One region of the Streptomyces sp. NPDC102283 genome, then DNA from elsewhere that is predicted to be linked to it. Evidence: riboswitches for the same ligand, from Rfam matches in the RefSeq annotation. Region 1 holds a riboswitch; each other region holds the start of a gene.
The links. A riboswitch is a leader RNA that binds a small molecule or an ion and turns the genes downstream of it on or off. The one in region 1 is predicted to bind cobalamin.
Positions count from the first base shown of each region.

Region 2: it holds a riboswitch for cobalamin, as region 1 does, so the genes downstream of both, ACIRJT_RS31415 (FecCD family ABC transporter permease) here and metE (5-methyltetrahydropteroyltriglutamate--homocysteine S-methyltransferase) in region 1, are expected to answer to the same signal.
Region 3: it holds a riboswitch for cobalamin, as region 1 does, so the genes downstream of both, ACIRJT_RS32525 (ribonucleoside-diphosphate reductase subunit alpha) here and metE (5-methyltetrahydropteroyltriglutamate--homocysteine S-methyltransferase) in region 1, are expected to answer to the same signal.
Region 4: it holds a riboswitch for cobalamin, as region 1 does, so the genes downstream of both, ACIRJT_RS35545 (cobalamin biosynthesis protein) here and metE (5-methyltetrahydropteroyltriglutamate--homocysteine S-methyltransferase) in region 1, are expected to answer to the same signal.

Region 1 is NZ_JBIWLQ010000021.1:1,594-8,846, forward strand. Features, by position in the region: gene ACIRJT_RS31860 (pyridoxal phosphate-dependent decarboxylase family protein) at 1-1,502, opposite strand, end outside; gene metE (5-methyltetrahydropteroyltriglutamate--homocysteine S-methyltransferase) at 1,851-4,175, opposite strand; cobalamin riboswitch at 4,360-4,505, opposite strand; gene ACIRJT_RS31870 (hypothetical protein) at 4,882-5,079, shown strand; gene cobF (precorrin-6A synthase (deacetylating)) at 5,168-5,956, opposite strand; gene ACIRJT_RS31880 (biotin/lipoate A/B protein ligase family protein) at 6,066-7,130, shown strand; gene ACIRJT_RS31885 (oxygenase MpaB family protein) at 7,175-7,253, shown strand, end outside.
Region 2 is NZ_JBIWLQ010000020.1:71,107-78,359, forward strand. Features, by position in the region: gene ACIRJT_RS31395 (NAD-dependent succinate-semialdehyde dehydrogenase) at 1-922, shown strand, start outside; gene ACIRJT_RS31400 (aldo/keto reductase) at 991-1,821, shown strand; gene ACIRJT_RS31405 (ABC transporter substrate-binding protein) at 1,894-2,916, opposite strand; gene ACIRJT_RS31410 (ABC transporter ATP-binding protein) at 2,933-3,715, opposite strand; gene ACIRJT_RS31415 (FecCD family ABC transporter permease) at 3,715-4,824, opposite strand; cobalamin riboswitch at 4,925-5,051, opposite strand; gene ACIRJT_RS31420 (endonuclease/exonuclease/phosphatase family protein) at 5,157-6,281, opposite strand; gene ACIRJT_RS31425 (M15 family metallopeptidase) at 6,305-6,916, opposite strand; gene ACIRJT_RS31430 (response regulator transcription factor) at 7,081-7,253, shown strand, end outside.
Region 3 is NZ_JBIWLQ010000022.1:74,396-81,648, forward strand. Features, by position in the region: gene ACIRJT_RS32505 (D-Ala-D-Ala carboxypeptidase family metallohydrolase) at 1-228, shown strand, start outside; gene ACIRJT_RS32510 (GlxA family transcriptional regulator) at 276-1,256, opposite strand; gene ACIRJT_RS32515 (hypothetical protein) at 1,338-1,553, shown strand; gene ACIRJT_RS32520 (ribonucleotide-diphosphate reductase subunit beta) at 1,577-2,593, opposite strand; gene ACIRJT_RS32525 (ribonucleoside-diphosphate reductase subunit alpha) at 2,593-5,007, opposite strand; cobalamin riboswitch at 5,141-5,277, opposite strand; gene ACIRJT_RS32530 (GNAT family N-acetyltransferase) at 5,330-5,839, opposite strand; gene ACIRJT_RS32535 (hypothetical protein) at 5,858-6,535, opposite strand; gene ACIRJT_RS32540 (YbdD/YjiX family protein) at 6,671-6,874, opposite strand; gene ACIRJT_RS32545 (carbon starvation CstA family protein) at 6,871-7,253, opposite strand, start outside.
Region 4 is NZ_JBIWLQ010000027.1:25,305-32,557, forward strand. Features, by position in the region: gene ACIRJT_RS35530 (class II aldolase/adducin family protein) at 1-2, opposite strand, end outside; gene ACIRJT_RS35535 (anion permease) at 280-1,539, shown strand; gene ACIRJT_RS35540 (hypothetical protein) at 1,552-1,782, shown strand; cobalamin riboswitch at 1,932-2,065, shown strand; gene ACIRJT_RS35545 (cobalamin biosynthesis protein) at 2,203-3,174, shown strand; gene ACIRJT_RS35550 (cobyric acid synthase) at 3,215-4,963, shown strand; gene ACIRJT_RS35555 (putative cobaltochelatase) at 4,960-7,005, shown strand; gene cobO (cob(I)yrinic acid a,c-diamide adenosyltransferase) at 7,005-7,253, shown strand, end outside.

The sequences.
Region 1 (7,253 bases):
ACGGGGGATTCGGCATCGTCGGCCGCTGCGGCTTCGAAAGCGGCACGGTCCGCCGCCGCCGTGACGAGGTCGAGCAGCGGCAGCAGGTCGGCCGTCGCGGCGTCCGGGTGCAGCAGGGTGGCCTTCAGCCACAGGCGGCGCCGTCCGTCGCCGTCCTCCGCCACCGCTCGGCCGAGGACGGCGCGCCCCTCGGTGAGCAGGGTGCGGCGGACGGCGGCGACCACCGCGTCGCCCGCCTCGTCCGGCAGCGCGTCGGCCACCGCGGGGCGGAACAGCACGGTGCTGATCCCGATGTCGCCGGGGCGGCGACGCAGTGCGGGGCGGGCGTCGACGGCCCCGCCGAACTCGTGGGCCGTACGCACGCAGTGCTCCACCAGTTCGCCGAGCCCCCGGCGTCCGAGCGCCCGGAAGGTGACCGCCATCTTCAGGGCGTCGGGGCGCCGGGTGGTGCGGATCGAGCGGCCCAGCAGGTCCGGGAGCCCGGCCTCGGTGTCGTCGTCGGCGTTGAGGTAGTCGGCGCGCAGGGACAGCGGCGCGAGCATCTCCGCGTCCGCGACGGCCAGCACTCCGGCGGCGACCGGCTGCCAGCCGAGTTTGTGCAGGTCGAACGTTACGGAGGCGGCGTGTTCCAGACCCGCGAGCAACGGGGCCAGCCGCTCGCTGAACAGCAGCGGACCGCCGTAGGCGGCATCGACGTGGAGCCGGGCCGCGTGCCGCTCGGCGACGCGGGCGATCTCCGGGAGCGGGTCGATGCGTCCCTCGTCGGTGGTCCCGGCGGTGGCGACGACCAGGAGCGGTGCTCCGGCCAGGGCGGTCAGGGCGTCGTCGAGTGCTGCCGGGTCGATCCGGCCGTCGCGGCAGGCAACGGTCACGGGGGCGGGCAGACCGAGCATCCATGCGGCGCGGTGGACGCTGTGGTGGGCGTTGGCGCCGGTCACCACCCGGAGGGTGCCGGGGGCTGCTCGCTCCCGGGCGAGGAGCAGGGCGACCAGGTTGGACTCGGTGCCGCCGCTGGTGATGAGGGCGTCGGGGGCCGGGGCGGCCGGGTGGATCAGCCGGGCCAGTGCGGCCGTGGTCAGCTCTTCTATCACCCCGGCGGCGGGCGCCTGGTCCCAGGAGTCCATGGAGGGGTTGAGGGCCGCCCCGGCCAGGTCCGCCGCGACGGCCACGGCGAGCGGCGGGCAGTGCAGATGGGCGACGCAGCCGGGGTCGGCCGGATCGGCGGCGCCTTCCGCGACCGCGCGGACCAGGTCCCCGAGCGCGGCCTCGGGTCCGATGCCCTCCTCCGGCAGGACCGGGGCGCAGAGGGCGAGCGTGCTCAGGGCCACGGCCTCGGGCCCTCCGGCGGGCAGCGGTCCGCCCCGGGCCGGGGCGGCGCTCTCCAACGCGTCCAGGACGATCGCGGTGAGGGCCCGTAGCCGACCGGGCCCGTGCGCACCGCCCGCCACAAGGCCTCCCCGCGGACCCGACGGGCCGGGAGCCGGCGACGTAACGTCGCTCACACCCCACGCTCCACGGGGAGTTCGCGGGGCGGCAGGCCCTGAGCACGCAACATGTTCGAAGTCCTTCGGTCGGAGTGCGCGGCGGGTCGTGCGGGTGTGCCGCCCCGCGCACGGGGCGGCACCGGTCACGGAAAGATCCACAACCGGGCATTCGCTGGTTAGGCTAACCTAACTCCGACCCCGCGAAGGAATGCGCTCCCGCCGTACGGGACGATCCACCGGCGCCCGAACTGCCGTTCCCCCGAGCGTAGTCGGGACGGAGCCGACGGCCCAAGCCGGCACCGGTCCGGCGGCGCGGACAGGGCCCGGTGCGGGGCCGGTCGAGGCCGCCCCCGCACCGGGACCGGATCACACCGCTTCGGTGGGCAGCTCCGCGCGGACCTCCCGCGCGGCGGCGACCAGATTCTCCAGGGAGGCCCGGGTCTCGGGCCAGCCGCGGGTCTTCAGGCCGCAGTCCGGGTTCACCCACAGGCGTGTCGCCGGGATGGCCTCAAGTCCCCTGCGCAGCAGGGCCGCCGCCTCCTCGGTGCTGGGGATGCGCGGGGAGTGGATGTCGTAGACGCCCGGGCCCGCCTCGCGGGGGTAGCCGTGGGCGGCCAGTTCACCGGCGACCTGCATGTGGGAGCGGGCCGCCTCCAGACTGATGACGTCGGCGTCGAGGTCGTCGATGGCCTGGACGATGTCGCCGAACTCCGCGTAGCACATGTGGGTGTGGATCTGGGTGCCCGGCCGCACCCCGGAGGTGGCGAGCCGGAAGGACTCCGTCGCCCACTCCAGGTACGCGGCGTGCTCGGCCGCCCGCAGCGGCAGTGTCTCGCGCAGTGCGGGCTCGTCGACCTGGATGACCGAAGTGCCGCCCGCTTCCAGGTCGTTCACCTCGTCCCGCAGGGCGAGGGCCACCTGGCGCGCGGTGTCGCCGAGCGGCTGGTCGTCGCGGACGAAGGACCAGGCGAGCATGGTGACCGGACCGGTGAGCATGCCCTTGACGGGGCGTGCGGTCAACGACTGCGCGTACGTGGTCCAGCGCACCGTCATCGGCTCGGGGCGCGAGATGTCGCCCGCGAGGACGGGCGGCCTGACGTACCGGGTGCCGTAGGACTGCACCCAGCCGTGCTGGGTGGCGAGGTAGCCGGTGAGCCGCTCGGCGAAGTACTGGACCATGTCGTTGCGTTCGGGCTCACCGTGCACCAGGACGTCGAGCCCGGCCTTCTCCTGGAAGGAGAGGACCTCGCGGATCTCGTCCTTGATGCGCTCCTCGTACCCGGCCTCGTCGATCCGCCCCGCACGCAGGTCGGCGCGCGCGGTGCGCAGTTCGGTGGTCTGCGGGAACGAGCCGATGGTGGTCGTCGGCAGCGGCGGCAGCCCGAGGTGGGCGCGCTGGGCGGCGGCGCGTTCCGGGTACGGCTGGGAGCGGCGGCCGTCCGCGTCGGTGACGGCCGCCGTGCGGGCGCGGACGGCCGGGTCGCGGGTGAGCGCGGCGTCGGTGCGGGAAGCCAGGTCGGCCCGGTTGGCGGCGAGTTCGGCCGCGATGGTGTCCGTTCCCGCGCCCAGGCCGCGGGCCAGGACGACGATCTCCTCGGTCTTCTGCTTGGCGAAGGCGAGCCAGCGGGCGATCCGCGGGTCGATGTCGTGCTCGGCGTCCGCGTCCAGCGGGACGTGCAGCAGGGAGCAGGAGGCGGAGACGTCGACCCGGTCGGCGAGGCCGAGGAGGGTGCCGAGGGTGGCGAGTGACTTCTCGTAGTCGTTGATCCAGATGTTGCGGCCGTTCACGACACCGGCGACCAGGCGCTTGCCGGGCAGTCCGCCGGCCGCCGCGAGGTCGTCGAGGTTCCCCGCGCCGGACTCGGTGAAGTCGAGGGCGAGCCCGTCGACGGGGGCTTTGGCCAGGACCGCCAGCGCTTCGCCGAGCCGGCCGAAGTAGGAGGCGACCAGCAGTTGGGGCCGGTCGGCGAGTCCGCCGAGCTCGCGGTAGGCGCGGGCGGCGGCGTTCAGCTCGGCCGGGGTGCGGTCCTGGACGAGTGCGGGTTCGTCGAGTTGCACCCACCCGGCGCCCGCCGCGCGCAGGTCGGCGAGGACCTCGGCGTACACGGGGAGCAGCCGGTCCAGCAGGGTCAGCGGCTCGAAGTCCGGGGCCACGCCGGGGGCCGGCTTGGCGAGCAGGAGGTAGGTGACGGGGCCGACGAGCACCGGCCGGGGGGTCAGGCCGAGGGCCAGCGCCTCCTGGAACTCCGCGACCTGCTTGGCCGATTCAGCGGTGAACTCGGTGTCCGGCCCCAACTCGGGTACCAGATAGTGGTAGTTGGTGTCGAACCACTTCGTCATCTCCAGCGGGGCGACATCCTGCGTGCCGCGGGCCATGGCGAAGTAGCCGTCGAGGGCGTCGGCGTCGACCGCTTCGCGGTGCCGCCCGGGGATGGCACCGACCATGACGCTGGTGTCCAGGACATGGTCGTAGTACGAGAAATCACCGGTCGGCACCTCGTGGACGCCGGCCCCGGCGAGCTGCTGCCAGGTCTCGCGGCGCAGCTCGGCGGCGGTCTCCCGGAGGGCGTCGGCGCCGACGCGGTTCTTCCAGTAGCCCTCGACGGCCTTCTTCAGTTCACGGTTCTGGCCCTGCCGGGGGTAGCCGTACACGATGGCCCGTGCTGCCGCGGCTGCGGTCTTCGCTGTCACGTGACTCTCCTTCGCGAGCGTGTCTGCGGGACAGACCCCGGGACGGGACGCGGACGCGAAGGGATGACGCATCGGGCGGAGACCGGGACACGGGATCCGTGTCCGTCCGCCTGATGGTTACGCCGACCCGCCCACGAGGTCACCGAGATCTCCGCACGCGAACGGTCGCGTGCGGGCAACGGGCAGGTCTTCGGACTCGCGGGCGCGTCTGCCGGGGCAGACACCTACTGGCCGTCGCTTCCCAGACCCGGCCGGGCCCAGTGCGTATGACGGCGGTCGTTCCCACTCACCGCTGCGGGGCAGTCCCGGATTCCCACCGGGTTCCCTCTTGCGACACCCCGCCTGGCGGACAGGGCGAACCAGCTGCACCGGCCAGCCTAAGGGGACGCCCGGCCCGCGCACACCGTTGCTCGTACTTCGGACGGTGACGTGGGACACGGTCCGGCGTACGTCCCCGGCTCCGGGTCGGACTCCGTCGCGGCGGGCCACAGCGTCGAGCTACGCGCGTTCTCCGCTCGTTCGGCTGTTCGTCGGCGTCGTGCTGACCGCCAGTCAGGTCGGTCGCGTCCACTGGACGTGACAGTGACACAGATGTAACCGAATGGCGTAGGGACTGCGGAACCACCAAGCGTCACAAGCCGTTCTTCTTCCCACTACACGGCCGCCGACCCGCGGCGAGGCCGACCGAGGAAACGGAAAACGCCAGATGAAGAAGACAGTCGGGTGGGCCCAGGACGGCGACGACTGGACGATCACCGTGAACGGCACGCTGTATCGCGCGATCGAACGACCGGCGGACGGCCGGGTGCACAACTACCTGGTGCGGGGCGACGACCTCACCGCCGAATGCCCGAGCCTGGGGCACGGGCTCGGCGTGATCAGGGCGCACGAGACCCGGCGCTGACGCCTCCTGACACCTCGGCCGGTCCGACGACGAGGTGCGGAGGCCCCCGCTGCCCGCGCCTCGACGTGGACCCGTCAGCCATCGGCCGTCAGTCGCCGTCGGCGCCGGGCGGCCGGCTCAGCAGGTAGGTGTCCATGATCCAGCCGTGCCGTTCGCGGGCCTCCGCGCGCAGTCGGCTGACCCGGCCCGCCACCTCGTCGAGCGGGCCGGAGACCAGGATCTCGTCCGGGGTCCCGATGTAGGCCCCCCAGTGGATCCACCACCCCTTGCCCGTCAGATGCGTGAAGCTCTCGTGGCCGTCGAGCATCACGACGAGGTCGCAGTCCTCGGGGAATCCCTGGGCGAGGCGTCGTCCGGGGGTGATGTGGACGGGGCGGCCGACCCGGTTCAGGGTGACGCGGTGCCGGGCGGCGAGGGCGGAGACGCTGCTGATGCCGGGGATCACCTCATGGCCGAATTCCACCGTTCCGCGGCTTCGGATGTCGTCGAGGATCGCGAGGGTGCTGTCGTACAGGGACGGGTCGCCCCACACCAGGAAGGCTCCGCACTGCCCCGGCGCGAGCTCCTCGGCGATCAGGCGTTCGCAGATGTCGGCGCGGCGGTGGCGCCAGTCGCGCACCGCCGAGGTGTAGCGCCCGGCGTCCTGCTGGGTGCGGTCCCGCCACGGGTCCTCGGCCTCGACGACGCGGTAGGGGCCGGTCAGGTGTTCGTCGAGGATGTCCCGCCGCAGCCGGGTCAGCGCGTCCTTCTCCTTGCCCTTGCCCAGCACGAAGAAGACGTCGGCCCGGCGCATGGCCTTCACCGCGGCGAGGGTCAGGTGGTCGGGGTCGCCGGCTCCCATGCCGATGACGAGGATGTGGCGCGGTGCGTCGTTCATGTCGGCCGATCATGCCAGGGTGCGGCGGGATGAACCGGTCGCGCGCATGCGTTATGGACGTTGGTGTCCGGCTCACAGCGGGCCGGGACCGGAGGGCGGAGGCATGGCTGTGCACGGTGAGTACAAGGTTCCCGGCGGCAAGCTGGTCGTGGTGGACCTGGACGTGGAGGGCGGGGCGTTGCGGAACGTCCGCGTCGCCGGGGACTTCTTCCTCGAACCCGACGAGGCGATCCTCGCGATCGACGCGGCGCTGGAGGGCGCCCCGGCCAACACCGACACGGCCGGGCTCGCGGCCCGGATCGAGGCGGCGCTGCCCGACTCCACGGTGATGCTCGGGCTCAGCGCGGAGGGAGTCGCCGTCACCGTGCGCCGGGCGCTCGCCCAGGCCACGGAGTGGAGCGACTACGACTGGCAGCTGATCCACGAGGCCCCGCAGTCGCCCGCCCTGCACATGGCGCTGGACGAGGTGATCACCGCCGAGGTCGCGGCGGGGCTCCGGCCGCCGACGCTGCGGGTCTGGGAGTGGGACTCCCCCGCCGTGATCATCGGCAGCTTCCAGTCGCTGCGCAACGAGGTGGACCCGGCGGGCGTCGAGCGTCACGGCGTGGACGTCGTGCGCCGGATCTCCGGCGGTGGCGCGATGTTCGCCGAGCCGAGCTCCACCATCACCTACTCGCTGGCCGTCCCGCAGTCCCTGGTCTCCGGGCTTTCGTTCGCCGACAGCTACGCCTATCTGGACGACTGGGTCCTCGGAGCCCTCGCCGACATGGGCATCAAGGCCTGGTACCAACCGCTCAACGACATCGCCACCGAGGTCGGCAAGATCGCCGGGGCGGCGCAGAAGCGGATGGTCGGGCCGGACGGCGGGCCGGGCGCCGTGCTGCACCACGTGACCATGGCGTACGACATCGACGCCGACAAGATGCTGGAGGTGCTGCGCATCGGGAAGGAGAAGATGTCCGACAAGGGCACCCGCTCCGCGAAGAAGCGCGTCGACCCGCTGCGCCGGCAGACGGGCCTTCCCCGCCAGACCGTCATCGAACGCATGATCGAGTCGTTCCGTAGGCGCCACGGTCTCACCGCGGGAAGCGTGACGGACGACGAACTGGCGCGCGCCGAGGAACTCGTACGGACGAAGTTCGGTACGCCGGAGTGGACGGCCAGGGTGCCGTAGCGAAGCCCCGACCTCTGAGTCCTCCACCCGGCATACTGGGACCCATGGACAGGGCGGCGCCAGGCTCCGGGATGAGGGAACGGCTCGGCCGGAGCCTGTTCTCCCGGGTCGCGGGCCCCTCCG
Region 2 (7,253 bases), on a different contig from region 1:
CCCGCAGTCCGCCCTGGCCCTGGAGGTGCTCTTCCGCGACGCGGGCGCGCCCGAGGGCGTCTACACCAACCTGTTCGTGAGCCACGAGGAGATCTCGCGCATCATCGACAGTCCGGTGGTCAAGGGCGCGTCGCTGACCGGAAGCGAACGCGCGGGGGCCCAGGTCGCCGAGCGGGCCGGGCGGAACATGAAGCCGAGCCTGCTGGAGCTGGGCGGCAGTGATGTCTTCATCGTCCTCGACGGTGAGGGGCTGGAGCGTACGGTCGGCGCCGCGGTGGCCGGCCGGATGGCCAACACCGGGCAGAGCTGCGTGGCATCGAAGCGGTTCATCGTGCTGGCGGACGTCTACGACGCCTTCGTGGAACGCATGCGACGCGCCTTCGAGGCCCTGGAGCCCGGCGATCCGGCCGACGAGGCGACGACGCTGGGGCCGCTCTCGACCGAACGGGCCGCCTCCGACCTGGTCGAGCAGATCCGCGAAACAGTGGAGCAGGGAGCCGAGCTGCTGACCGGCGGCGACCGGATCGACCGTCCCGGAGCCTTCGTCCGGCCCACGATCCTCACCGGCGTCAAGCCGGGAATGCGCGCGTACGCGGAGGAACTGTTCGGCCCGGCCGCAGTGATCTACCGGGTCGAGGACGAGGACGAAGCCGTCGCGCTCGCCAACGACAGTCAGTACGGCCTGGGCGGATCCGTCTTCTGCGCCGATGTGGAGCGGGGCCGCCGGGTGGCCGAGCGGGTGGAGACCGGCATGGTCTGGGTCAACCACCCGACCTCGACCCAGCCCGATCTGCCGTTCGGCGGGATCAAGCGGTCCGGCTACGGCCGGGAGCTGTCGAAGCTCGGTATGCAGGAGTTCGTCAACCGCAAGCTCGTCCGGGTGCTGCCGCCCGACGCCGAACTCCGCGGCATCGCCGGCTGAGCGGCGGCCCCGCCCCCGTACCTCTAACCACACCGCCACCCGAGGCGTCGACACAGCAAGGAGCAATCGTGCCCTCAGTACCCTCCATCACGCTCAACAACGGTGTGACGATCCCCCAGCTCGGCTTCGGCACCTTCCAGATCCCGCCGGACGAAACCTGTGAGACCACGCTCGCTGCCCTGGAGACCGGCTACCGGCACATCGACACGGCGCAGATGTACGGCAACGAGAAGGAGGTCGGCCAGGCGGTCCGCGAGTCGGGACTCGACCGCGCCGACGTCTTCGTGACGAGCAAGCTGGACAACGGCGCGCACGCACCCGACGAGGCGCTCCGGGCGTTCGACCGCTCCATGGAGGAACTGGACCTCGACCACTTGGACCTCTTCCTCATCCACTGGCCCCTGCCGGGGGGCTCGGGGGACTTCGTGGAGACGTGGAAGGCCCTGGAGGAGATCTACCGGTCCGGACGCGTCAAGGCGATCGGGGTCTCCAACTTCCAGGAGAACCACCTGCGGCGACTGCTGGACAACAGCACGGTGGTGCCCGCCGTCAACCAGATCGAGGTGCACCCGTACCTCACGCAGGATGCCCTGCGCGCCTTCGGGGCGGAGCACGACATCGCCACGGAGGCGTGGTCGCCCATCGCCCAGGGCAAGGTGCTCGCCGACCCGACGGTCACACGCATCGCCGAGCGGCTGGGCAGGACCCCCGCGCAGGTGGTACTGCGCTGGCACCTGCAGCGTGGGGACATCGTGTTCCCCAAGTCCGTGACGCTGAAGCGCATCCAGGACAACTTCGCGCTCTTCGACTTCGAGCTCACCGAAGGGGACCTGGGCGAGATCGCCGCCCTCGACCGGGGCGAGCGCACCGGGCCCGACCCGGACACGTTCAACGGCTGAGCCGACCGAGCGGGGCCCGGCCCGGGAGGGACCTCCGGGCCGGGCCCGCCCCGCCTCACGCGGCGGCCGCACCTACCGGGCGAACTTCCTCAGGTCATCCGCCAACGAGCTGATGGCCGCGGGATTGCGCGGGCTCTCGACCAGGTCCACGTAGTCGAGTACGACGATCCGGTCGTCCAGAATCGCGGATACGCCGGCAAGCGGCTTGTAGGACTTCAGGAATTTCCGCTTCTCGTCCGCTCCGGTGTCGCCGTAGTTGTTGATGACGATGACCTCGGGATCACGGTCGACCACGGTCTCCCAGCCCACCGTCGTCCAGCTGTCCTTGAGATCCTTCATGATGTGGTCGCCGCCGGCCTTGGTGATGATGTCGTGCGGCCCGGCGTACGCGCCCGAGGTCAGCGGCTTGTCCTTCCCGTCGTCGTACAGGAAGACGCGGAGGCGGTCACCGCCCTTGGCCGCCTTCGCCCGTGCGTCGGCGACCTCCTCGCGGAACGACGTGATGAGGGTGTCCGCCCGGTCCTCGACGTCGAAGATCTTTCCGAGGTTCCGCAGGTCGGTGTAGAGCGCTTCGAGCGGGGGCATGACCCCGCGGGCCTTGCCCTGGCCGTTGCGGCACGACTCGCTGAGCAGATACGAGTCGATGCCCACGCGCTCCAGTTCGGCGGGGGTGAAGCCCTCCCCCTCGTTGAATCCGTAGTTCCAGCCGGCGAAGACCAGGTCGGCACGCGCGTCGAGGACCAGTTCCTTGTTGATCCGCTCCTTGGAGAGCCACTTGGTCTTCTTGTAGCCGTCCTTCCAGGGGACGGACGTCATGTCGCCCTTGTCGTCGGGCATCACGTACCCGGCCATGTGGTCCTCCAGCCCGAGGGCGAACATGATCTCGGTGATGCCGGTGTCGTTGGTGACGACGCGCTGCGGGGCTTTGTCGTACGTCTTCTTCTCCCCGCAGTTCTCGACGGTCACCGGGTAGTGGCGGTCGGCCTCGGACGTGCGGTCCTTCCCGTCGGCCCGTGAGGTGACGTCCGCTCCGCAGCCGGTGAGGGCCAGGGCGGCCGCGAGCACGAGAGCTGCGGGGCGCAGGAGGTTGGGCATGGTGGTCGAGGCTCCTTCAGGAGGTGGGGCGGGCGGCGGGAAGGTCGAAGAGCAGTTGGAGCGCGCCGGTCTCCGGATGTGCGACGCGGTGCGCCCGTACGCCGAAGACGTCGGCCAGCAGTTCGGTGGTCAGGACCTCGTGCGGGGCCCCGGAGGCGACGATCCGGCCGCGGTCGATGACGTGGACCACGTCGCAGTGCAGGGCTGCCAGATTCAGGTCGTGCAGGGCGGTGAGCACGGTCAGGCCGCTGCCGCGGACCAGGGCGAGGACCTCCAACTGGTGGGCGATGTCCAGGTGGTTGGTGGGTTCGTCGAACACCAGGACCCGGGGCTGCTGGGCGAGGGCGCGCGCGATCAGGACGCGCTGCCGCTCGCCGCCGGAGAGGCTGAGGAAGCCGCGTTCGGCCAGGTGTCCCGCGCCGACCCCTGCCAGCGCCTCGTCGCAGAGGCGGCGGTCCTCGTCGGATGCCCGGGCCACCGGCCCCTGGTGCGGCAGCCGCCCCATGGCGACGATCTCGGCGACGGTGAAGTCGAATTCGGCGACCGCGTCCTGCGGAAGGGCGGCCAGCCGCCGGGCGCCTTCCCGGGCGCTCAGGGTGTGGAGGTCGTCACCACCGATCCTGACGGCGCCCGCCGATGGGCGCAGGGCCCGGTAGACGCAGCGCAACAGGGTCGACTTCCCGCTGCCGTTGGGACCGACCAGGCCGACGAGCTGCCCGTCGGCCGCGCCCAGGGTGACCTGGTCCACCAGCCGCGCACCGGCGATCTCGACGGTGAGCGCGTCGATGTCGATCCGCATCAGATGCCTCCGAAGGAGTAGGCGCGCCGGCGCATGAGGAGGAGGAAGCAGGGAACGCCGATGACCGCGGTGAGGACGCCCACCGGCAGCTCGGCCGGCGCCAGCACCACGCGCGAGAGGATGTCCACCCAGATCAGCAGGACGGCTCCCGCCAGGGGTGCGACGGCCAGGAGTCGGCGGTGGTCCGCGCCGACCAGCATCCGTGCGGCGTGCGGGACCATCAGGCCGACGAAGCCGATCGCCCCGCTCACCGCGACCACCGCCCCGGTCACGGCCGCGGAGACGAGGAAGAGCTCCTTGCGCAGCCTCCCGGGATCGACCCCGAGGGCGGCGGCGGTCTCGTCCCCCATGGCGAGGGCGTTCAGGCGCCGTGCCGACCAGCCGAGGTGCGCGAGGCCGGCGAGCACCGCTCCGGCGGCGATCGGCACGGCGGCCCAGTTGGCCCCGCTCAGGCTGCCGAGCAGCCACATCATCGCGGAGCGGGCCGCTTCCCCGCGCTCGGCCGCGAACACCATGAACGTGGTGACGGCGGAGAACCCGTAGTACATCGCGGTCCCCGTCAGGACGAGCCGGAGCGGGGTCAGTCCGCGTTCGGTGCGGGCGACCGCGTACACGAGCAGCATGGCGAGGAGCGCGGAGAGGAACGCCGCCGTGGACAGGGCCCAGATGCCCAGCGCTCCCAAGGCCCCGAAGATGAGTACGGCGTTGGCGCCGACCGCCGCGCCCGAGGAGATGCCGAGCACGAACGGGTCGGCCAGCGCGTTGCGCACCATGGCCTGGACGGCTACGCCGATGGCGGACAGGCCGGCCCCGACGACGGCGGCCAGCACGGCTCGTGGCAGGCGCAGTTCCCAGACGATGGTGTAGCCGGGGACCTCGTCGGGGCCGATGGCTCCGCCGGTCAGCCCTGCCCACAGGTAGCGCGTCACCTCCGCCCAGGAGAGCCCCGACGCCCCGAGTGCCGCTCCGCAGACGAGTGAGAGGGGCAGGGCCGCACACAGGCCGGCCAGGAGAAGCGGCAGGGGCACGCGCCGGGGTGGCGCCGGTCCGGTGCCGGGGTGCGCGGGGCGCGACGGCTTGGGGGGTATGCGGTCGAGAGACGTGGCCACAGGCAGGTCGCTTTCGCCTTGGGCCGTGCGTCGCGCGATGAGGAGCGGCCCCGGGCGGCGGCCGCCCCGCGCAGCGCCCATTCGCAGTCCACGGCGAATCGTCAGGAGCCTTGTCCGCCGCGGGTGATCGGGCTCACGGAACCCGGGGGCTCCGTCTACCGTTGCGGGTCAGCGCCGGATTTCGACCGGACTTCCCCCGTGGCGGAACGCAGCCTAGCGCGTGCGTTCATCCCGTCCCGGCGGCGGGTGAACCGCAGCAGGACGTGGAAGGTCCGATCGCCCGCCCCGAGAACGTACGAGAATTGCGGGCGCGCCCAAAACCTTCCGCGGTCTCACCAGCTGAGGCGGGCCGCCACCGGCAGGTGGTCACTGCCGGTCGCGGGCAGTACCCACGAGCTCTCCGGCTCCACGCCCCGGACCAGGATCTGGTCGATCCGCACCACCGGGAACGTGGCGGGCCAGCTGAAGCCGAACCCGTCGCCTGACGCCTCCTGCGCCGATCGCATCCGCGAGGTGATGCCCGCGTACGCGCGGTCGTCCAGGGTGCCGTTCAGATCGCCGAGCAGCACCACCCGATCGTTCTGCTCGGCGGCGAGGGCCTGGCCGAGCGACCGCGCGCCGGCGTCCCGTTGGCCCGACGAGAGGCCCGCCCTGGGATTCACCCGTACGGATCCGAGGTGCGCCACGTACACCGCCAGGGGCCCGTGGTCCGTGGCCACCGTGGTGCGCAGCCCACGGTTGTACTCCAGCTTGACGTCGGCGGGCTTCGCGTCCCCCAGCGGCCCCGCGTCCATCTCGACGTCGACCGGCCGGGTGTCCGACAGCGGCAGTCTGCTCCACACGCCGACCGTGCCCAGCACCGTGTGGTGCGGGTACGTGGTCGCCAGCTCCCTCTCGTACGTCCTGCGGGCCCCCGGGTCCAGCTCTTCGAGTGCCAGCACGTCCGCACCGGAGGCGACCAGGGCGCGGGCGGTTCCCGCCGCGTCGGGGTTGTCGGCGCCGACGTTGTGGCTGACCACGGTGAGGTCGCCGCCCGGGTGGGACTTGTCGCTGAGCAGGCCGCCGAAGAGGTTCAGCCACACGACGGCCGGCAGCAGCAGCGCGACGGCCGCGAGGACGGAGCGGCGCAGCAGCGCCCCGCCCAGCAGCAGCGGGACGAGCAGGCCGGACCACGGGAGGAAGGTCTCCACCAGGCTGCCGAGGTTCCCGATCCGGTTCGGGATGCTCGCGTGCAACAGCATGAGCAGGCCCAGCAGCAGCGACGCCGCCGCGAGCACCCGGCCGCGCTTCCAGGTGCCTGCCCTCGCGCCGGTGTGCCGGGGGCCGGTTTCCCCGGGGTCCGCGTCCCGGAGATCGGTGTCGCCCTGCCGGGGACCGGCCGTGTTCACGTCGCTCTGTGCCGTCCCGGCCGTATACCCGTGGCCCTGTGCGGTCCCGGCCGTGTCCACCCGCGTCATCGTCCGTCCTCGCTCGCTGCCGGTCACTGTCGCATCCTCGGGTCCTGGGCGGGGTCGGCATACATACGCGGGCAACCCCGGTCGATCGCTTCCGCGCGCAGTTCGTAGTGCCAGGGTTCGTTCCGGTAGGTCTGGCACAGCCCGTATCCCGCGCCGTGCTCGGACAGCCACTCCGTCGCGTCGGCCGGTCCGATGTCGACCGCGTCCCCCGACACGTGCGGTGACGTCTTCGCGGTGGCCACCCATCGGGCGGCCTCGGCCTCGGACCCGTACCGCGCGATCGCCTTGCGGAGCAGCCGATTCTGGTACTCCGGTGATCGCCAGCCGCTGTTGACGGCGAACTCGACGCCGCCCCGCGCCGCCTGACGTGCCGCCCGGCGGAGGGCCGTGAGCAGATCCGGGTCGAGGTTGGCTACGGCCGGGATCCCGTCGTCGAGCACCGTCACGCCCTCGGGGACGGCCCCGTCGGCCTCTCCCAGAGCTCCACCGAGCTCACGGTGGAGCGGAGGGTGCAGGGGTGCCGGCGCCGAGGAGGGAGCGGCGGACGGGAAGTGCCGTGAGGCGGAGGGCGAGGGCGACGGGGCAGGTGAGGGGTTCAGCAGGGCGTGGCCGAGGGCCGTCGCGATCGCTGCCACGACGGACACCGCACCGACGACGAGGGGCCCGCGCGTCCGGCGGGGTGTGGTTCGCGCTGACGGAGGTGGTCGAGTCATACCGCCAGTCAAGGCGGCGCGGTGTTGCCGACCCGTATGCGGTTTTCGATACGCCGACGATAGGTGCCGACTCGTAGCATCGAACCATGCGCGTGCTGATCGTCGAGGACGAGCCCTATCTGGCGGAGGCCGTCCGCGACGGCCTGCGTCTCGAAGCGATCGCGGCGGACATCGCGGGCGACGGGGACACCGCTCTGGAGCTGCTGCGCGTCAACACCTACGACATCGCCGTCCTGGACCGCGACATCCCCGGGCCGTC
Region 3 (7,253 bases), on a different contig from region 1:
TCCACCTCCTGCAACGCGGCCGTGGGCGGAGCCTCCAACAGCCGTCATATGTACGGTGACGCGGTCGACCTCGGCGCCTCCCCGCACTCGCTGTGCACGCTCGCCAAGCAGGCGCGCCACCACGGCTTCCGGGGAATCCTCGGCCCTGGCTACAGCGGCCACAACGACCACGTGCACGTCAACCAGGGCCCCAGCCGCTTCTGGTCGGCGCCCAGCTGCGGTATCTGACCCGCCGCGGACGGGGGCGGGCAGTCGGTGACCGTGCCCGGCGGCGCTCAGGCCACGTCGGGCACGGCCGCGGTCGCCGGGCCCCGGAAGGTGCGGCGATAGGTGTTCGGCGTGGTGCCCAGTGACCGCACGAACTGGTGTCGCAGGGTCGCCGCCGTACCGAAGCCCGTCCGCCCCGCGATCGTGTCGACCGTCAGGTCGGACGTCTCCAGCAGATGCTGGGCCAGCAGCACCCGCTGCCGCAGCAGCCAGCGGTACGGCGTGGTCCCGGTCTCCTGCTGGAACCGCCGGGCGAAGGTGCGCGGCGACATGTGCGTCAGCGCCGCCAGCTGCTCCACGCTCATCTCCTGGTCGAGGTGCTGCTCCATCCACGCCAGGGTCGAGCCGACCGTGTCGCAGGCGTTCCGGGGCAGCGGGCGGCTGATGTACTGCGCCTGCCCGCCGTCCCGGTGCGGCGGCACCACCATGCGCCGGGCGAGGGTGTTGGCCGCCTCCTGGCCGTACTCCTGCCGGACCAGATGCAGACACGCGTCGATCCCGGCGGCGGTGCCCGCCGAAGTGATCACCGCGCCCTCGTCCACGTACAGCACGTCCGGCTCGACGATCGCCTTCGGGAAGCGCCGCGACAGCGCCGCCGCGTGCTGCCAGTGCGTGGTGCAGCGGCGGCCGTCCAGCAGCCCTGCCGCGCCCAGGACGTACGCCCCCGAACAGACGCTCAGCACCCGTGAGCCGCGCGCGACGGCCCGGCGCAGGGCGTCGAGCACCTCCTCGGGATACTCCCGCCGCATGAAGTGGCTGCCCGCCGGCACGGCGATGAGGTCGGCCGCCTCCAGCCGCTCCAGGCCGTGCGGCGTGGAGATGGTGAAGCCCGCGTGGGTGTTCAGGACGGAGCCCTCGGCGGAGACCACCGCGAAGTCGTGCACCGGCAGGCCTTCCTCGCTGCGGTCCAGGCCGAACACCTCGCACAGGACGCCGAGTTCGAAGGGGTGGACCTCGTCGAGGAGGAGGGCGGCGACATTGGTCAGCATGGTGTGAGTGTGGCAGCTATTTGATGTCTCATGGCAGTCCTGCCACTGATGATTCTCGCTCCGGCGGTCCAGAGTAGAGACATGAACACATTCCTGAACTACCTGGCCGTAGCGGTACTTTTCGCCCTCGTCCTCGCGCCCGTGGCCCTCGGCGTCGCCCGCGAACGCCGCATCGACCGCCAGCTGCGGGAGGCGGAACGCGGGCGGCGGGCGGCCGGACCCCCGGAAACGGAGAGCGCCGCGCGACCGGTCCCGGCCGCGCGGCGCCCTCACCTCAGAAGTTGGGCCAGGGTCTGAGGAACCCCTCGGGTCCGAAGAATCTAGAAGTCGTCGTCGAACCCGACCGAGCCCTCGACGGCCACCTGGTAGGCGGACGGGCGGCGCTCGAAGAAGTTCGTCAGCTCCTGGACGCCCTGGAGCTCCATGAAGGAGAACGGGTTCTCCGAGCCGTACACCGTCGGGAAGCCGAGACGGGCGAGCCGCTGGTCGGCGACGCACTCCAGGTACTGGCGCATCGACTCGGTGTTCATGCCCGGCAGACCCTCGCCGCACAGGTCGCGGCCGAACTGCAGCTCCGCCTCGACCGCTTCCCGCAGCATGTCGGTGACCTGCTGCTGGAGCGCGTCGTCGAAGAGCTCCGGCTCCTCCTTGCGGACGGTGTCCACGACCTCGAACGCGAAGTTCATGTGCATCGTCTCGTCACGGAACACCCAGTTGGTGCCCGTGGCGAGACCGTGCAGCAGACCGCGCGAGCGGAACCAGTACACGTACGCGAACGCGCCGTAGAAGAACAGCCCCTCGATGCAGGCCGCGAAGCAGATCAGGTTCAGCAGGAAGCGGCGGCGGTCGGCCTTCGTCTCCAGCCGGTCGATCTTCTCGACCGAGTCCATCCACTTGAAGCAGAACTGCGCCTTCTCACGGATCGAGGGGATCTCCTCGACCGCGTCGAACGCGGCGGCCCGGTCGTCCGGGTCGGGCAGGTAGGTGTCCAGCAGCGTCAGATAGAACTGGACGTGCACGGCCTCCTCGAAGAGCTGCCGCGACAGGTACAGCCGCGCCTCGGGGGAGTTGATGTGCTTGTACAACGTCAGCACGAGGTTGTTGGAGACGATCGAGTCACCGGTCGCGAAGAACGCCACCAGCCGGCCGATCATGTGCTGCTCACCCGGTGACAGCTTCGCGAGGTCGGAGACGTCCGAGTGGAGGTCGACCTCCTCCACGGTCCAGGTGTTCTTGATCGCGTCCCGGTAGCGCTCGTAGAAGTCCGGGTAGCGCATGGGACGCAGGGTCAGCTCGAAGCCCGGGTCGAGCAGGTTCTTGGTGTCGTTGGTGCTCATTACTGGCAGGCCTCGCAGGACTCGGGGTTTTCCAGGGAGCAGGCGATGGCGTCCGCGTCGGGAGCCGAGGCCTGCTGTACGGGAATGGGGGCGGCGGCCGACGCCTGGCCGGACGCCGCACGGGCGATCCGGGTCGCCGGGCGCGAACGCAGGTAGTACGTCGTCTTCAGCCCCTGCTTCCAGGCGTACGCGTACATCGAGGAGAGCTTGCCGATCGTCGGCGTCTCCAGGAACAGGTTGAGCGACTGGCTCTGGTCGAGGAACGGCGTGCGGGCCGCGGCCATGTCGATCAGGCCGCGCTGCGGGATCTCCCACGCCGTGCGGTACAGCGCCCGCACGTCCTCGGGGATCCAGGCGAAGCCCTGCACGGAGCCGCTCGCCTCGCGCAGCGCCTCACGGGTGCGGGAGTCCCACACGCCGAGCTTCTTCAGCTCGTCCACCAGATAGGCGTTGACCTGGAGGAACTCGCCGCTGAGCGTCTCGCGCTTGAACAGGTTGGAGACCTGCGGCTCGATGCACTCGTACACCCCCGCGATCGAGGCGATCGTGGCGGTCGGCGCGATGGCCAGCAGCAGCGAGTTGCGCATGCCGGTCTTCGCGACCCGGGCGCGCAGGGCGTCCCAGCGCTCCGGCCAGTTCAGCTCGGTGTCGTAGTGGTCGGGGTGCAGCACACCGCGCGCGGCCCGGGTCTCGGACCAGGCGGGCAGCGGTCCCGACCGCTCCGCGAGGTCGCAGGACGCCTCGTACGCGGCCAGCATGATGCGCTCGGAGATCTTGGTGGAGAGCGCGCGGGCCTGCGGCGAGTCGAACGGCAGGCGCAGCTGGAAGAAGACGTCCTGGAGGCCCATCGCGCCCAGGCCGACCGGCCGCCAGCGGGAGTTGGAGCGCCCGGCCTGCTCGGTCGGGTAGAAGTTGATGTCGACGACCCGGTCCAGGAAGGTCACGGCGGTCCGCACCGTGGCGTCCAGCCGGTCCCAGTCGATCGAGCCGTCCGCCACGAACGCGCCCAGGTTGACCGAACCCAGGTTGCAGACGGCCGTCTCGCCGTCGTCCGTGACTTCGAGGATCTCCGTGCACAGGTTGGAGGAGTGCACGACCCGGCCCGGCTCGGCGGTCTGGTTCGCGGTCCGGTTGGAGGCGTCCTTGAACGTCATCCAGCCCTGGCCGGTCTGCGCCAGGGTCCGCATCATCCGGCCGTACAGCTCACGCGCCGGAATCGTCCTGCGGGCCAGCCCCTTGGCCTCGGCCGCCCGGTAGGCCGCGTCGAACGCGTCGCCCCACAGGTCGACCAGCTCGGGCACGTCGGCGGGGGAGAACAGCGACCACTGCGTGTCCGCGTCGACCCGGCGCATGAACTCGTCCGGGATCCAGTGGGCCAGGTTGAGGTTGTGCGTACGCCGCTGGTCCTCGCCCGTGTTGTCGCGGAGCTCCAGGAACTCCTCGATGTCCGCGTGCCAGGTCTCCAGGTAGACCGCCGCCGCGCCCTTGCGCCGGCCGCCCTGGTTCACCGCCGCCACGGAGGCGTCCAGCGTCTTCAGGAACGGCACGATGCCGTTCGAGTGCCCGTTGGTGCCCCGGATCAGCGAACCCCGGGCGCGGATGCGGGAGTACGACAGACCGATGCCGCCCGCGTGCTTGGAGAGCCGCGCCACCTGGTGGTAGCGGTCGTAGATCGAGTCCAGCTCGTCCTTCGGGGAGTCCAGCAGATAGCAGGAGGACATCTGCGGGTGCCGGGTGCCGGAGTTGAAGAGCGTGGGGGAGGAGGGGAGGTAGTCCAGCCGGCTCATCAGCCCGTACAGCGAGGCGACCTCGTCCAGCGCCCGCACCGACTCGTCCTCGGCGAGGCCCGCGGCCACGCGCAGCATGAAGTGCTGCGGGGTCTCGATGACCTGCCGGGTGATCGGGTGGCGCAGCAGGTAGCGGCTGTGCAGCGTGCGCAGACCGAAGTAGCCGAAGCGGTCGTCGGCGCCGTCCGCCAGGGCCTGCTCGACGAGCCGGTCGAGGGAGGCCGCGTGGAGCGCGACGAAGGCGGCGGTGCGGTCCGCGATCAGGCCCTCGCGATGGCCCACGGCGACCGAGGCGGAGAAGGACGTCGCGCCCTGGCCCGCGGCCTCGTCGGCGATCGTGCGGGTCAGCAGCCGGGCGGCCAGCCGGGAGTACGCCGGGTCCTCGGAGATGAGCCCCGCGGCGGCCTCGGTGGCCAGCGAGCGCAGTTCGGCCTCGTCGGAGCGGGCGTTGCGTCCGCGCAGCGCGGCGGCGGCGACCCGTCCGGGGTCGGTGTCGGGAAGATCGACGGTGAGGTCGGTCAGGGTCCGCAGCAAAGCGGTCCCGGGTCCGTCGTTCGTGCCTGTTCCGGACGTGGTGGAGGCAGCGGATTCGGTGGCTGAAACCGGATCGGCGGGCGCGATGGTCACGGGGCTTTCCCTCGCTCGGCAGGGGCCGGCGGAAGGCGGGGAGCCGGGCAGCGCGAAACCCGGGGCAGGGCAGCACAGCGACGGCGTCCACCGGCCTATCCGCGAGGCCCGGACGTCTGGCGTCCGGTTCGGTCGAGCCGGACGCGCTGTCGACAGGTCTTCGGACTTGCGGGTGTGCAAAAGCACACCGATCACACCGTTGCGGGACAGTTCCGGATTCGCACCGGATTCCCCTGCGGCGACAGCGAGGTCGAGCATACATGTGGGGGCCGCCGGATGAAGCGGCCCCCACATGTTGTGTCGCGACGATTCAACACACCCCTCAGGAGGGCGCTCCCAGCTCCAGCCGGAAGGTCAGGAGCCGCAGCCCCGGCACCGGTTCCCAGTCCCGTTCGGGGGTCCGCGCGAAGCCGAGCCGACGGTAGATCCTATGGGCTCCGAGCATGGCCGGCTGCGTCGACAGGGCCAGCGCCCGCACGCCCTCGGTGGACCGGGCGCGCTCGACGCACGCCCGCACGAGAGCCTCTCCCACGCCCCGTCCACGCCCCTCGCGGGCCACCGCGAGCATCCGGAACTCGGCCTCGTCCGGGCCCGCGATGTCGCGCCACGACGTGCCGGGTGCGGCATAGGTCACACCGCCGAGCACCGCCCCGTGCGCGTCGAGCGCGACGAGGACCTCGGCCTCGGCCGCCCGTTGCTCCACCGCCCGCAGCTTGAGCAGATACGGGTCCCGCGGGCCGTCCAGCAGATCGTCGCCGAGATACGCCTCGGCGATGATCTCGCCGAGGACGGCGTACTCGTCGGGCTCCGCCGCCCTGATCGTCAGATCCATCAGCCACTCGCTCCCATGTCAGCCACTCGCTCCCACGTCGTTGTTCGGGGCGCCGTCGCCCACCGGCGGCAGATCACCGCGCTCGACCGGCGGCTGCCCGGGGGCGTCGTCGGCCGGCGGCAGCACCTGGTCCAGCTCGTGGTCGTCGGCGCGGTGGGCGGCCCGCGCCGCCGACCGCAGCGTCGCCCGGTCCACCTCTTCGGGCGCCCCGCTCACGGTGACCACCAGCCCGCCCTGTTCCCAGGCGTACGCGTGGCCCGACTCCGTGGCCCGGTACCACTGTTCGCCGTCCCGCTCACAGGTCACCAGGGGCTCCTGTCCGCCGGCGGGCGCGGGGTCCTTCGTGCAGTCGGCCCCGGCGTGCGCCCGGCGCTCCACCCGCAGGTGGAGCTGCCCGCCGTCAGGCGTGGTGTAGACGCTGCCGAACCCGTCGTCGCCGACCACCCCGACCGACTGGCGAGCCAGGGCGTACCCCGGGACCTGGGTCACCCACACGTGCTCCGCGACGGTCTGCACGGCCAGCGCCCGCGCCTCCAGCTCCGCCCGGTCGGGCGCCGGCTCCGCCGATCCGCCCTGCGCCGCCTCCGCGTCGGGCGCCACCTCGGTGCCGCAGCCCGTCGCCGCCGCCAGGGCCAGCGTCAGCGCCAGGGCCGTGAGTACGGGACGGAGCCGGGGCGGCCGGGCATACGAAGTCATGGGCACATCCTTTCGTACGGTGAGGGCTTCGCGCACCGGGAAAACGAGCGGCGCCCGGGCTCGTGCGAGGGCGTGAAAAGGGGCCGCCGCGCCTCTGGAAGGGGTGCGGCGGCCCCGATCGCCGGGTGGTGGTGCTCAGCAGCAGCGGAAGCCCTCGCGGGGATCCGCCTCGCGGGCGTCCATGCGGCTGCGTTCGAAGGCGCGACGGGTCATCACCGGGGTGTCCGGATCGTGGGTCCTCGCGTGCGCCACATAGCGGTCGTACGTGGACTCGCCGGTCAGCTCACGGACGTACCAGCGGATTCGTCCGGCCACGCGGCGTACCTCCGCGACCGTCATGTCCGGCTCCCCGTCTCCGCCTCCTCCTTGCGGATGCCGCCCTCGGGGCCGACGCCGGCGGCGACCAGTTCGGCCTTCTCCTCCTTGGTCGCGAAGAGTGAGGCCGGGGCGACGAGCTTGGACTCGACGTACGGCGTCTCGTGGAGCTTGACGCTCTCCGGGTCGCGGATGGCCTTGTAACAGACCCGCCCGGCGTCCACGAGCACCACGATGATGAGGAGCGCGAAGAGCGCGCTCAGTACCCCGTCGACGGTGGAGTTGGTGACGACGGTCCGCATGTCGTCCATGCTCTTCGCGGGGGCCAGCACCTCGCCCGCGTCGATGCCCGCCTGGTACTTGTCGCGCTGGGCGAAGAAGCCGACCTTGACGTCGTCGGAGA
Region 4 (7,253 bases), on a different contig from region 1:
ATGGGGCGAGCGTAGGGGTCAAGTGGCGCAACCGGAACGTCACCTGCGAGGTGACGGAGGTCTCTTCCGAGTGCCGAACAGCCGTTCAAAATGTTCGCCAACCGGAGGCAAAGGACAGCCCACGCCCCGCCTCACAGACACCGCGCAGCCCCTCCCGCGCACAAGCGGAGGCGACCCACTCCGTTTGGGGTCACCGCAGCGCCCTGCTCAGTTCATCTTCCGTTCATCCAGGTTGCCTACGGTCCACGTGCCACTGACGTCGAACGATTGCCTGGGTAAATGGAACACATCACGCTGCTGCTTGCGATTGTGGTCGTGACAGCTCTCGTGTTCGATTTCACGAACGGTTTCCACGACACCGCCAACGCGATGGCGACCACCATCTCGACCGGCGCCCTGAAGCCCAAGACAGCGGTGGCGATGTCCGCCGTTCTCAACCTGATCGGCGCGTTCCTGTCGGTGGAGGTCGCCAAGACGATCTCCGGCGGGATCGTCAACGAAGACGGCATCAGAACCGAGGTCATCTTCGCGGCGCTCGTCGGCGCCATCCTGTGGAATCTCCTTACCTGGCTGGTCGGCCTGCCCTCCAGCTCCTCCCACGCCCTGTTCGGCGGACTGATCGGCGCCGCCGTCATGTCGGCCGGCTGGTCCTCGATCAACGGCGGCACCGTCGTCACCAAGGTGCTGCTGCCCGCGATCGCGGCCCCCCTGGTCGCCGGTATCGCCGCGATGCTGGCCACGCGGCTGACGTACCGGATCAACCGGAACGTCACCGACGAGGGTCAGCTCAAGTCGACCGCCAAGGGCTACCGGGCCGGACAGATCGCCTCCGCCGGTCTCGTCTCGCTCGCCCACGGCACCAACGACGCCCAGAAGACGATGGGCATCATCACCCTGGCGCTGGTCACCAGCGGTGTCCTGGCCCCCGGCTCCAACCCGCCCATGTGGGTCATCGTCTCCGCCGGTGTGGCCATCGCGCTCGGCACCTACCTCGGCGGCTGGCGCATCATCCGCACGATGGGCAAGGGCCTGACCGACCTCCAGCCGCCGCAGGGCTTCGCCGCCCAGACCAGCGCGGCGACGGTCATCCTGGCCTCCTCGCACCTCGGCTTCTCGCTCTCCACCACCCAGTCCTGCTCCGGTGCCGTCATGGGCGCGGGCCTCGGCCGCAAGGGGGGCGTGGTCCGCTGGTCCACCGCCACCCGGATGTTCGTCGCCTGGGGGCTGACGCTCCCGGCGGCCGGTCTGATCGGTGCGGGCGCCGAGTTCCTGACCAAGCAGGGCCCCTGGGGCATCGCCGTCACGGCGGTCATCCTGGTGGGCGGTTCGTTCGCCATCTGGGTGGCCTCGCGCCGCCAGCCGGTCGACCACACCAACGTCAACGACACGGACGACGACGAGCCCCAGGGCGTCGTCACCACCGCCATGGCGGCGGTCCAGCCGCCGCCCATCGGCGGCCCGGCCTCCGACCTCGCATCCACCATCCCGGCCCCCGCCTCGGCGCCCGACGACCCGGCCCGGCCGCCGGCCAAGGTGTAAGGACAGATCCGCATGAAAATCGACTGGGCAGCTCTCGCCTCCGTCTTCGGTGTCAGCCTGGTGGTCACCGTCGCGCTGGTCGGCCTCTTCACCCTGGGCATCGTCGCCCTCTCCAAGCAGTCCGCCACGGCCGGAAGCAGCGCTTCCGGCGGGTCGGTGGCGCTGGCGCGCACCGGCGCGTACGCCTGCTTCGCGCTGTGCGTCGCGGCGGTCTCGTACGGGATCTACCTGATCGTCGCCTGACCCCGCACCTCGCACTCCTTCGGGCCGGACACACCCTCCTGTGTCCGGCCCGATGTGCGTCTGCGCACAGTGGAGCCTCGCAGGTCAACAGCGAGTTGACGGCTGTTCGCGGGGCGTGGTGGACTGCCGGAGCCATTTACGGCGACAGCAGAGGAAGCCGGTGCGAATCCGGCGCGGTCCCGCCACTGTCACCGGGGAGCACTCCCCCACACCGGAACGTCACGGCCCGCGACACGCGGACTGGAAGGCCGGGGGAACTGCGGATCCGGAAGCCAGGAGACTCTCGTCGCCGGTCACGTCGAACCAGGGCGCGGACCCTGAGTGAGGACATACGCCATGCCCGGCCGCCGTGCGCCGCTTCCCGTGCCCCCCACGACAGGCCCTCGCGCCGGAACATCCCTCCCCGCGACCGGCTGAGCCGTGCGTGCCGACCGCGTCTTCGCGTACGGCGCCACGGCCGGGATGATCGCCGACGCCCTGCTCGGCGACCCCCGTCGGGGTCACCCCGTCGCCGGATTCGGCCGCGCCGCGGCGCGGGCCGAGACCCGTCTGTGGCGTGACGACCGGGCCGCGGGCGCCCTGCACACCCTCGTGTGCGCCGGAGGCGCCGTGGGGGCCGCCGCGCTGAGCGCGCGCGCCGTCCGGGGACGCCCCGCGCTCGCCGTCGCGCTGACCGCCGCCACCGCCTGGTCCGTGGTCGGGGGGACGTCGCTGGGGCGGGAGGCGCGCGCCATCGGCGGCGCCCTGGCCGCCGGGGACCTGGAGGTGGCGCGGGAGCGGCTGCCGCATCTGTGCGGGCGCGATCCGCACGCGCTGGACGGTCCCGGGATCGCCCGCGCGGTCGTCGAGTCGGTCGCCGAGAACACCTCGGACGCCGTCGTCGGCGCACTGGTGTGGGGGGCGATCGGCGGGGTTCCGGGGCTCGTCGGCTTCCGGGCCGTGAACACGCTCGACGCGATGGTCGGCCACAAGTCGCCCCGCTACCGCCGCTACGGCTGGGCCTCGGCCCGCCTGGACGACCTCGCCGGGTGGCCCGGCGCCCGCCTGACGGCCGCGCTGGCCGTGGCGGCGGGCGGGCGGCCCCGGGAGGCCGTGCGCGCCTGGAGGACGGACGCGGGGCGCCACCCGAGCCCGAACGCGGGGCCGGTGGAGGCCGCGTTCGCGGGGGCGCTCGGCGTACGGCTGGGCGGGACCCTGGCGTACGCGGGGCGCGTCGAGCACCGGCCGGTGCTGAACGGGGAGTCCGGACGGGACGTGCGGGGCGCGGACATCGAACGCGCGGTACGGCTGTCGCGCCGGGTGAGCACGCTGGCCCTCGGCGTGTGCGTGGTGGGCCGGCTGGTCGCCGGGCGGATGGCCGCGGGGCAGAGGCGGGGACGGGGACGGTCATGAACGGTCCGGCAGGGAACGCGGTACGGGAACGGGAGCGGACATGAGCGGCGGACTGCTGGTCGCGGGGACCACATCGGACGCGGGCAAGAGCGTCGTCACGGCGGGCATCTGCCGGTGGCTGGTGCGCCGGGGCGTGAAGGTCGCGCCCTTCAAGGCCCAGAACATGTCCCTGAACTCCTTCGTGACCCGCCAGGGCGCGGAGATCGGGCGGGCCCAGGCGATGCAGGCGCAGGCCGCCCGGGTGGAGCCGACGGCTCTGATGAACCCGGTGCTGCTGAAGCCCGGCAGCGACCGGTCCAGCCAGGTGGTCCTGATGGGGAAACCGGTCGGCGAGATGAGTGCCCGGGGGTACCACGGGGGCCGTCAGGAGGCGCTGCTCGGGACGGTGACGGACTGCCTGGAGCAGCTGCGGGCCACGTACGACGCGGTCATCTGCGAAGGAGCCGGGTCCCCGGCCGAGATCAATCTGCGGCGCACGGACATCGTGAACATGGGGATCGCGCGGGCCGCGAGGTTCCCGGTCCTGGTGGTCGGGGACATCGACCGGGGCGGGGTCTTCGCTTCCTTCTTCGGGACGACGGCACTGCTGGGCGCGGAGGACCAGGCGCTCGTCGCGGGCTATCTGGTGAACAAGTTCCGGGGCGACGTCTCGCTGCTGGAGCCGGGCCTGGACATGCTGTTCGAGCTGACCGGGCGGCGGACGTACGGGGTGCTGCCGTACGCCCACGGGCTCGGCATCGACGAGGAGGACGGTCTGCGGGTGTCCCTGCGGGGTGCGGTGCGGGAGTCGGTCGTGGCTCCCCCGCACGGCGAGGACGTGCTGCGGGTGGCGGTCTGCGCGGTACCGCTGATGTCGAACTTCACGGACGTGGACGCGCTGGCCGCCGAACCGGGCGTCGTCGTGCGGTTCGTGGACCGGGCGGAGGAGCTGGCCGACGCGGACCTGGTGATCGTGCCGGGCACGCGCGGCACGGTGAAGGCGTTGGCCTGGCTGCGCGAGCGGGGCCTCGCGGACGCGCTGGCGCGGCGGGCCGCGGAGGGCCGGCCGGTGCTGGGGATCTGCGGCGGGTTCCAGGTGCTCGGTGAGCGGATCGAGGACGAGGTGGAGTCGCGGGCGGGGGTCGTGGACGGGCTCGGCCTGCTGCCGGTGCGCATCCGCTTCGACCGGGACAAGACGCTGGCGCGGCCGGTCGGTTCGGCGCTGGGCGAGCCGGTGGAGGGGTACGAGATCCACCACGGGGTGGCCGATGTGCGGGGCGGGGAGCCGTTCCTCGACGGGTGCCGGGTGGGGGCGGTGTGGGGGACGCACTGGCACGGGTCGCTGGAGAGCGACGCGTTCCGGCGGCGGTTCCTGGTGGAGGTGGCCCGGGCCGCCGGGCGGCGGTTCGTGCCGGCGCCGGACACGAGTTTCGGGGTGTTGCGGGAGGAGCAGCTGGACCGGCTCGGGGATCTGGTGGAGGAGCACGCGGACACGGACGCGTTGTGGCGGTTGATCGAGGGGGGTGCGCCCGCGGGGTTGCCGTTCGTGCCGCCGGGGGCGCCTGCCCTGCCGGGGGCCGACGCGGGTGCGGGTACTCCGGAGAGCCGGGGCGCTGCCCCGGACCCCGCTCCTCGATCGCCGGAGGGGGTTGAGTTTGCCGGGTCCGCCGGTTCAAGGGGCCAGGGGCGTGTTGTTGCCGGGTTCGCCGAGGCACCGCCCCACGGGCTTGATGTTGCCCGGTCCGCTGACGCAAGGCCCCAGGGGCTTGGGGAAGCAGCTGTTGTTCATGTCGACCAGGAGGCCAAGTGAGTACGCCGTATCCCTTCACCGCGATCGTCGGGCAGGACGACCTGCGCCTCGGGCTGTTGCTGAACGCGGTCAGTCCGGCTGTCGGCGGGGTGCTCGTGCGGGGTGAGAAGGGGACCGCCAAGTCCACCGCCGTGCGGGCGCTCGCCGCCCTCATGCCGGAGGTCTCCGTCGTGCAGGGGTGCCGGTTCTCCTGCGATCCCGTCTCGCCCGATCCGGCGTGTCCCGACGGGCCGCACGCGGAGGCCGCCGGTGTGTCGCGGGCCGCGCGGACCGTGGAGCTGCCCGTCGGCGCGTCCGAGGACCGGCTCGTGGGGGCGCTGGACATCGAGCGCGCGCTGTCGGAGGGCGTGAAGGCCTTCGAGCCGGGGCTGCTGGCCGACGCGCACCGCGGGATCCTGTACGTCGACGAGGTCAACCTGCTCCACGACCACCTGGTGGACCTGCTGCTGGACGCGGCGGCCATGGGCGCCTCGTACGTCGAGCGCGAGGGCGTCTCCGTACGGCACGCGGCACGGTTCCTGCTGGTCGGGACGATGAACCCGGAAGAGGGCGAGCTGCGGCCGCAGTTGCTGGACCGGTTCGGGCTGACCGTCGAGGTGGCCGCCTCCCGGGACACCGACGAGCGGGTCGAGGTCGTGCGGCGCAGGCTCGCGTACGACGACGATCCCGAGGGGTTCGCCGCGCGCTGGGCCGGTGAGGAGAGCGCCCTGCGGGAGCGGATCGCCGCCGCGCGCGCCCTGCTGCCCCGGGTGGTGCTCGGTGACGGCGTGTTGCGACAGATCGCCGCGACCTGCGCCGCGTTCGAGGTCGACGGGATGCGGGCCGACATCGTGATGGCCCGTACCGCGACCGCGCTGGCCGCCTGGGCGGGCCGGGAGGAGGTCACCGCCGACGATGTGCGGCAGGCCGCTCTCCTCGCGCTCCCCCACCGGCGTCGCCGCAACCCGTTCGACGCGCCCGGCCTGGACGAGGACAAGCTCGACCAGACCCTGGACGAGGCCGGTCCGCAGGAGAACAACGACGGCGACGACCAGCCCGATCCCGACCCCGACGGGGGCGGGAACGATGACGGCGGTGGCGGCGGCGTACCGCCCCAGGCCGATGGAGACCGTACGCCGCCGCGGGGCGAGGGCGGAAGCGACAGCGACACGCTTTCCGGGGCCCCCGAGGGCAGCCCCGACGCGCCCGGCCGTTCCACCGGGGCCGAGCAGCAGCCCGTGGCGTCCGCCGAGCCGTTCCGGACGAAGATGCTCAGCGTGCCGGGGCTCGGCGAGGGCGCTGCGGGGCGGCGCTCCCGGGCCCGTACCGAGCACGGGCGCACGACCGGCGCCCGCCGCCCGCAGGGGTCGCTGACCAAGCTGCACCTGGCGGCGACCGTGCGGGCCGCCGCCCCGCACCAGCGGGCGCGCGGGCGTTCCGGGCGCGGGCTCGTGGTGCGCCGGGACGATCTGCGGCAGGCGACCCGGGAGGGGCGTGAGGGCAACCTCGTGCTGTTCGTCGTGGACGCGTCGGGCTCGATGGCGGCCCGGCAGCGGATGAGCGCGGTCAAGGGGGCCGTGCTGTCGCTGCTGCTCGACGCCTACCAGCGGCGGGACAAGGTCGGCCTGGTCACCTTCCGGGGCAAGGACGCCGAGGTGGCACTGCCGCCGACCTCGTCCGTGGACGCGGCGGCCTCCCGTCTGGAGTCGCTGCCGACCGGGGGCCGCACCCCGCTGGCCGCCGGGCTGCTCAAGGCGCACGACGTGCTGCGGGTCGAGCGACTGCGCGATCCGTCACGGCGGCCGCTGCTCGTCGTCGTCACGGACGGCCGGGCGACCGGCGGGCCGGAGCCGGTGGCGCTCGCGGGGCGGGCCGGGCGGCTGCACCGCTCGGAGGGGACGGCATCCGTCGTCGTGGACTGCGAGTCGGGGTACGTACGCCTCGGTCTCGCCGGGGAGCTGGCCCGGGAACTGGGAGGCACCGCCGTCACGCTCGACGAGCTGCGGGCCGACTCGATCGCCGGGCTCGTCAAGGACGTCACCGCAGCCGGGAGGGCCGCTTAATGCCGCAGGGACAGCCGACATCGGTGCCGGACGACGGGCTCACCACCCGTCAGCGGCGCAACCGCCCGCTCCTGTTCGTCCACACGGGCATAGGCAAGGGCAAGTCGACGGCGGCCTTCGGGCTGGCGTTGCGGGCCTGGAACCAGGGCTGGCCGATCGGGGTGTTCCAGTTCGTGAAGTCCGCGAAGTGGAAGGTCGGCGAGGAGAACGCGCTGAAGGTCCTCGGAGCGAGCGGCGAGGGCGGCACC